Regions from separate parts of the Gallibacter sp. Marseille-QA0791 genome, predicted to be linked through region 1. Evidence: riboswitches for the same ligand, from Rfam matches in the RefSeq annotation. Region 1 holds a riboswitch; the other holds the start of a gene.

What was found. Region 1 has a riboswitch for FMN ahead of ribD (bifunctional diaminohydroxyphosphoribosylaminopyrimidine deaminase/5-amino-6-(5-phosphoribosylamino)uracil reductase RibD). Riboswitches for the same ligand answer to the same signal wherever they lie in the genome.
Region 2: another riboswitch for FMN. It lies ahead of ACQY69_RS10915 (ECF transporter S component); the one in region 1 lies ahead of ribD (bifunctional diaminohydroxyphosphoribosylaminopyrimidine deaminase/5-amino-6-(5-phosphoribosylamino)uracil reductase RibD).

The regions. Positions count from the first base shown of each region.
Region 1 is NZ_CBCPMH010000001.1:866,354-870,153, reverse strand. Features, by position in the region: gene ACQY69_RS03955 (hypothetical protein) at 1-1,047, shown strand, start outside; FMN riboswitch at 1,068-1,207, shown strand; gene ribD (bifunctional diaminohydroxyphosphoribosylaminopyrimidine deaminase/5-amino-6-(5-phosphoribosylamino)uracil reductase RibD) at 1,396-2,541, shown strand; gene ribE (riboflavin synthase) at 2,526-3,194, shown strand; gene ACQY69_RS03940 (bifunctional 3,4-dihydroxy-2-butanone-4-phosphate synthase/GTP cyclohydrolase II) at 3,242-3,800, shown strand, end outside.
Region 2 is NZ_CBCPMH010000001.1:2,369,178-2,372,977, forward strand. Features, by position in the region: gene ACQY69_RS10910 (PHP-associated domain-containing protein) at 1-747, opposite strand, end outside; FMN riboswitch at 914-1,055, shown strand; gene ACQY69_RS10915 (ECF transporter S component) at 1,224-1,814, shown strand; gene ACQY69_RS10920 (DUF2971 domain-containing protein) at 1,859-2,716, opposite strand; gene ACQY69_RS10925 (HD domain-containing protein) at 2,766-3,434, opposite strand; gene ACQY69_RS10930 (hypothetical protein) at 3,709-3,800, shown strand, end outside.

The DNA of each region.
Region 1 (3,800 bases):
GTCAGAGAGGCAGGAGAGGTCGCTGTGCTGGATTCCGCCGACATGATATTGTGGGATGGACAGGAAGCGGAGCAGGTTTATGGAGGGAAGATCGTACTGCTGTCAGAGAAGCCTTCTATGGCGGTAAGGAATCCCGGAGAGAAAAAATTCTGCATTTACAAATACAGTCAGGCACAGGTCATAGTCGCGGCTCTGATGGAGATCTATGGATCCTTGGCGGAGAAAAGATCCGTAAATATATGCCGCCGACAGACAAGCCTGCTGGCATTCGCGTCCTGCAGCGGAGGCTGTGGATGTACTGTGCTGGCTATGGCGGCAGCTCAGGAATTGTGCCGCTTTGCAGGGAAGCGGGTATTGTACATTTCATTTGAGGAGGCGGAATCGACGGGGGATTTCATGATATGTCCACCGGGAATAAAGGGCGTGGGCATGTATCTCTATTATCTTTTCAAAAATGAGACAGCGACTCTCCGTTCCGGGAAAAGCAGTGAGAGACAGCTTCCGGATATGGACAGCTACATCGTAAAGGATGATTTTGGACTGGAAGCTTTCGCTCCTACGGGAGGAAGGAATCCGCTAAAGGAGCTTTCCGCCGGAGAGATGGAAGCGTTTATCGCATCGGTCATAGACAGTGGAGGATATGATGTGATAGTGATGGATCTGGGAACCGGCTTGTCGGATGGCGAGATAGCCTGTATAGACATGGCGGAGAAGATATGCTTCGTTTCGGGGCCGGATAGTGGCCGCGCCAGGGAAGAGCAGTACCTGCAGCATCTGATATGCCGCTGTGGTGAGGATGTGACGGAGAGGATGATAAAGACCGAAAACATGGTTACCGATAAGGCGGCTGATACAGGCAGTCAGGAAGAGCTGGGTGCGATGATGAAGGCGGTCGTGCGTATAGAAAGGAGCAGTTCGTTCCTGCAGCGTGGAGAAGTGAAGAGGATATTCCTGGATGGCAGATTTGGAGAAGGTATCAAGCTGTTAACGGAAAAGATGATGGGATATGAGCAAACACCTATTGACAAACGGACGAAAGAAGCATAATATAATTACAGCAACTTAATAAAGATCTTCAGGGCAGGGTGAAATTCCCGATCGGCGGTATAGTCCGCGAGTGCGTCAGCACAGGACTTGGCAGTTGTCCAAGTCAGGATTTGGTGAGATTCCAAAACCGACAGTATAGTCTGGATGGGAGAAGATCGAAAAGCGCATTCTATGCGCGTGTTTTCGCGATCACAAGCTCTGAAACTTTTTGTTTCAGAGCTTTTATGATTTGACGGCGTGACCGCCTTTTTGGTACAGGAAAGACGGTACTGTCTGTATGTATTGCCCTGAAGAAAATCTTCAGGGTTTTTTGATGTGAGATGATCATATTTTGGAGGAGAAAAGACGATGACAGATGAAAAATACATGCGGTTGGCGATAGAGCTGGCCCAAAAGGGCTGCGGATGGGTCTCTCCCAATCCTATGGTAGGAGCTGTCATAGTAAAGGACGGTCGTATCATCGGACAGGGATACCATAAGAGGTATGGGAGCCTTCATGCGGAGAGAGAGGCCCTCGGGGACTGCATGAAAAGGGCGGGAGCTGAAACGGGAGCAAGGCGCCCGGCTGAAGGAGCTGACATGTATGTGACGCTGGAACCGTGCTGCCATCACGGAAAACAACCGCCGTGTACGGAAGCGATAATAGAGGCAGGGATAAGAAAAGTCATCATAGGCTCTGCGGATCCCAACCCTCTGGTGGCCGGAAAAGGCGTGGCGATGCTGCGGGAGCACGGTATCGAGGTGACAGAAGGCTTTCTCAAAGATGAATGCGATTCATTCAACAGACCCTTTTTCTACTTCATAACTAACGGGACGCCTTATGTAGTGCTGAAATACGCCATGACGGCCGATGGAAAGATAGCCGCTCATACGGGAGCATCCAAATGGATAACAGGAGAAGCGGCCAGGGAAAATGTACATCGCGACAGGAACAGATATACGGCGATCATGACAGGAGTGGGAACGGTGCTTGCGGACGATCCGCTGCTGACCTGCAGGATACGGGGAGTCAGGGATCCGGTAAGGATAATATGTGATACCAGTCTGAGGATCCCTTCCGGATCTCAGATAGTGAAAACGGCCGGCGATGTGAGGACGATGATAGCGACATCAGAAGAAGCTGCCGCAGAGAGGGTTGCTGAGCGGCAGAGGCTGGAAGAAGCCGGATGCGAGATAATCACCGTACCGCTCAAAGATGGCCACACGGATCTGGGATGTCTGATGGAAAGGCTGGGGGAGATGAAGATAGACAGCGTGCTGCTGGAAGGCGGCGCGGCGCTTAACTGGTCGGCTCTGTCAGCCGGTATCGTAAACAGGGTACAGGCATATGTCGCTCCTAAGATACTGGGCGGAAAGGACGCCCCGTCACCTGTGGGCGGCAGGGGGTTCGACATGCCGTCGGAAGCCGTCATGCTCTCAGAGCCCGAGGTGACGGTGCTGGGAAAGGATATCTTACTGGAAAGCGAGGTGTTGGAAACGTGTTCACGGGAATAGTGGAAGAGACAGGCAGGATAAAAGAGATAAAGAGAGGAAGGGCTTCGGCAGTGTTGACCATAGAGGCCCGAAAGGTGTTGGAAGACGTAAAGCTGGGAGACAGCATTGCCGTTAACGGCGTATGCCTGACAGTGACGGACTTTACATCTTACGCATTCATGGCCGACGTGATGCATGAGACTCTGAACAGGTCATCGCTGGGAGCTTTGAAAAACGGCAGCGCTGTGAATCTGGAGCGGGCCATGAAGGCCGACGGGCGGTTCGGAGGACATATCGTGTCGGGCCACATAGACGGGACCGGCACCATAGCATCTGTAGAGAAAGACGACAACGCCGTATGGTATACGGTGAAGGCTCCCGGGGAGATAATGAAGTACATCGTGGAGAAAGGCTCCATAGCCATAGACGGCATCAGCCTTACGGTAGCCGGCGTAGCCGAAGACGCGTTCCGGGTTTCCATAATACCCCATACGTCGGATAACACGATTCTTTCCATAAAAAAGCCGGGAGATGTGGTGAACCTGGAAAATGATATCATCGGTAAATACGTGGAAAGGCTGATGAGCTTCGGTGAAAAAGTGGAGAACGGGACAGGGGCCACAAGGACTTCCGAAAGGATAACAGAAGCGTTCCTGGCGGAAAACGGATTTTGATGCGGAGGATAACAATCAATGGATAATCAACAGAAGGAGGTATATTTATGAATAGATTCAATACGATAGAGGAGGCACTGGAGGATCTTCGGGCGGGAAAGATCATCCTGGTCACCGACGACGAGGACAGGGAAAACGAAGGCGATATGATATGCGCGGCCCAGTTCGCCACGACGGAAAACGTGAACCTGATGGCCAGCGTGGCCAAGGGGCTCATCTGCATGCCTATGAGCGAGGAATTCTGCCGGAAGCTGCAAATACCGCAGATGGTCAGCGAGAACACCGACAACCACGAGACAGCCTTCACTGTTTCCATCGACCACGTGGACACCACTACCGGCATATCGGCTGAGGAGCGGGGATTCACTGCCAGAGCCTGCGTCGACGATGATGCGAAGCCTCAGGATTTCAGAAGGCCGGGGCATATGTTCCCACTAAAGGCCAAGAAAAACGGTGTGCTGGAGAGAAATGGACATACGGAAGCTACCGTGGATCTGCTTAGGCTGGCAGGCCTCAAGGAGTGCGGTCTCTGCTGCGAGATCATGAAGGATGACGGTACCATGATGAGAAAGAGCGAGCTGTTTCAGCTGGCGGAGCAGTACGGGA
Region 2 (3,800 bases), 1.5 Mb from region 1:
CTTTATCTTACGGTAAGGAGATATCAATTTGGCGATCCCTCTGTTGTAGAGTTTGAAGCTGAGTATGCCTATCCAGTGTTCCTTTTTCTTCGCTTTTTTGCTCTCTCCTCGTTCTGTTCCGCCTGCCGTTATTTTAGTCCCGCTTTTTACGGCGGCGATAAGATCGTTGTTGCAGCGTATGTCCGCATCTATTTCGGTACACGCCATTCCTATATATTCACTGACATGGGAATCAGAGCCGGCGAAGGTGGGAACGCCGCAATCTTCGGCCAGAATAGCTGCCCGTCTGTTGGATTCGGGTGATTCGCAGGTGTTGAAGGTCTCGATGAAGTCAAATTTCCTCATAAGGCGCATGTTCATATTTTTGAAGCCCATAAGGCTGGAACTGGCCACGCCGAAAGGATGGGCAGGCCCCAGTATGCCGCCGAAGAAATGGACTATTTTGATGAGCTTGCTGCATCGCATGCCACGTATGCTCAGGATGCGGAGATAAAGCCCATCGGGCATGATGACCAGTATGTGGCCGGCATCTTTCGTATCGTATTCTATCCCCCTGATAACGCAGAAATTCCTGTAGCGGGGATCATCTTTTATGGCATCCCATGCTTTACAGCCTTTATAGCTGTTGTGGTCGGATATCATGAACCCGTCAAAGCCCAGAGCCATGAATTTGTGAACGAATTCCCTGACAGATACTCTTGAATCAAGGGAGCCTTCCTTTGTATGACAGTGCAAATCAAATTTCAATCTTTTCGCCTCGGTTCTTAATTCTTATGGATGGAGCAGCTGACGCTTCTCTGTATATAATAGTATTCCCAAACCGGAAAAAATTCAATGAAAAATGTGTGAAAAAAATTTTGACGGTAAAACCCAGTTGACACCATTGCGAGGACAACGTTATAATATTGATGTAAATTTGTTTCGGGGCGAGGTGAAAGTCCTCACCGGCGGTGTATGACGATGAATGTCACAAGTCCGCGAACCCGCGCATTGAGCGGGCCGAACGGGTGAGAATCCCGTACCGACGGTCACAGTCCGGATGGAAGAAACGAAATACTTGCGGCGTGTGGCGGACAGTCGTTGCTATCTGCAAACGCGAGTGTTTTTATCTCGGGATAGATTGCCCGGGATTTTTTGATTGAGCGGCACCTCTGCGCCATGCTCCGAAGCGAGACGACAGAGGCTGAAATGATGATATACAGTGGAAAGAAGGAGTGTTGTACATGTCTCAGAAGACTAACTACGGAAATATCGATGACAGACACAGGATGACTGGCAGGGAGAAGACAGTCAGGCTGGCGAAGATGGGTATGCTGGTGGCAATATCGGTGGTGCTGGTATATTTTATACATTTTCCCATATTCCCGGCAGTGGCGTTTCTCGAATATGATCCCGCCGATATACCTATACTGATAGGGACCTTTGCCTTCGGTCCGGTGGCAGGCGTGCTGCTTACCATCGTGACATCCGTGGTCCAGGGTGTGACTGTCAGCGCTGCCAGCGGAGCCTACGGGATAATAATGCACATAATCGCTACCAGTGTGCTGGTGATAGTGGCAGGTGTCATATATAAATTCAACAAGACGAGAAAAGGCGCGGTGATCGCGTTGATATGCGGTACGGCGGCTATGGCCGTGGTGATGATAGGCGCTAATCTGATAATCACGCCGCTGTTCATGGGTGTGCCACGCAGCATGGTATGGGATCTGATGCCGTTTATAGTGGGCTTCAATGCCATAAAAGCAGGCATAAATTCTATCGTTACATTTTTCCTTTATAAGAGGATATCGGGATTTCTGCACAGAACGGCGTAACGGACCAATATGAGACCGGCCCGCCGGAGCTGAGAAGGGTGCGTTCAATACCGCAGATTTATCTTCGACAGGCAGACCTCAGCGCTGTAGCCCAGCTGCCTGGCATACATCTGCATACCCTCCTTGGCGAGATCCACATGATTTTGGGGAGCTACTGTTATCCTGTTGACGGCATCATGGGCTTTCCTCAGGTTCACACGTATGTATGGGAGCAGGAAGCCATCCTTTTCGCGATAATGGACTTCACTGTCGCTTGTCTCTTTGAGGACGACCCGGTATTCCTTTTCTGCGGCGAATTCCTCCTGCTTGAAGAAAACCGCATATATGGACATGGCTTTTTTGAATTGTTTGCAGTATTTCCTGAAGGATTCATCGCCGCCGTTCCCGGCGGCGTTTTTCATTATATCGTCGAATGAGCAGCCCAGATTTTGGGGGATATCTTTTGTGAGAAGATCATGTATGATTTTTCTCTGGGTTTCTCTGGAATATATCAAAAGTCCATGGTAGGAGATTTTTTTTGTCCTGCTTATCATGTCGAGCAACTCGCCGCTTTTGAATTCCAGATTATATCCGGTGTTGTTGCCGAATTCGGACCAGAGCGTGATGCTGTCGGCTTCCACTGAGAAGGATAGGACGTAGTAGCATTGCCTCTTCATCTCCTCGGTCGTAAGAGAGAGCTGCTGGCGCAGGGAACTGTGCTCCTCAAGTATAGGGAACTCGGTGAGTACATCCCGAGTCAGAGCCAGGGTGTAGCGCATCTCGTTGGTGTCGTTGAGGAAATCGCTCTTGGTGGCAAAGAAGGCCTTGTCTTTCAGGATGCCTTGGACACCGCGGCACTTAGTGTAATGGTATAGATTTTCTTCGGGCTGTATCCTTTTCAGCAGGATATGTTTGTTGGGCACGGCGGACTCCTTTTTCTGTATCAGATTTCTGCATCAAATATCGGGACTGTCAGCAGAGCTTGCTGCCGTTGGCCACCAGCTTGAACTTATAGCCAAGCACTTCGGCGGCCCGCTTACACATGATCATCCGTTCAAGGAATATTTCAAAATAATCCATCAGACTGCAGATATCGTCGTCCAGCTCAAGATTCATCTGTACAGTCCTTTTGTCCTTGTTGATCTCCAGTTTGGATGACAGAGCGGCATAGTTGACTCGGTCATGGATATCGAAGTTTTCCTTGATCGGATTCTGGACCCTGTTCCTCCTGACGTCTGTCTTATCGGCCAGTATGAGCGCCGCAGAGATGGGGTCGACCGCGTTGCCGCTGCTTTCGTCGTGGTGACCGATGGCAGAAGTTATGGTCATGATATCTTCCAGAGACATTTTCATTTCCTTAAGTATCTGATATGCCAGCAACGCTCCGCTGTGAGCATGGTCATTTCTGTTGATGCAGTTGCCGATATCGTGCATATAGCCGGCGATGCGACCCAGTTCGATGTCGTGGCTGCTGTAGCCCAGGGATTTAAGTATCCATCCGGCCCGTGCGGCGACCTTGGCGGCGTGCTTTGTCGAATGGTCGGTGAAGCCCATTGTTTTCAGGACACAGTTGCCCTTATCGATCAGCATATTTATCTCTTCGTTTTTTCGTATATCCTTGTATTTGATTTTTTCTCCCATAATTACCTTCCATTTACATTGTATTAATTAAATATTGTAGTACGTCGAAGACGCGGCGACTATCCTGTTCGTGTAAAATCTCTGTAAAAAGGGTGAAAAACAGGCGGAAAGTAAAGGCGTACTCAGCTAAATGGCGTGCTAACAGATACAGTTCATCGGATCTCGTTTTCAGACGATATACGATAGCCTTCCGAAGCGATATGCCTAAGAGGGGAATTTTGGGAGACCTTTTTGGCATAATTTCCATGTTTCGAAGGTACTGACAGAGGGTAATATGCCAAATCATACTGTTGAAATACGGATCATAGGCATTATTCCCCTTTCTGCTGAGAAGAAATATGCTAAAAAGCTTGGTGTAAATATCAT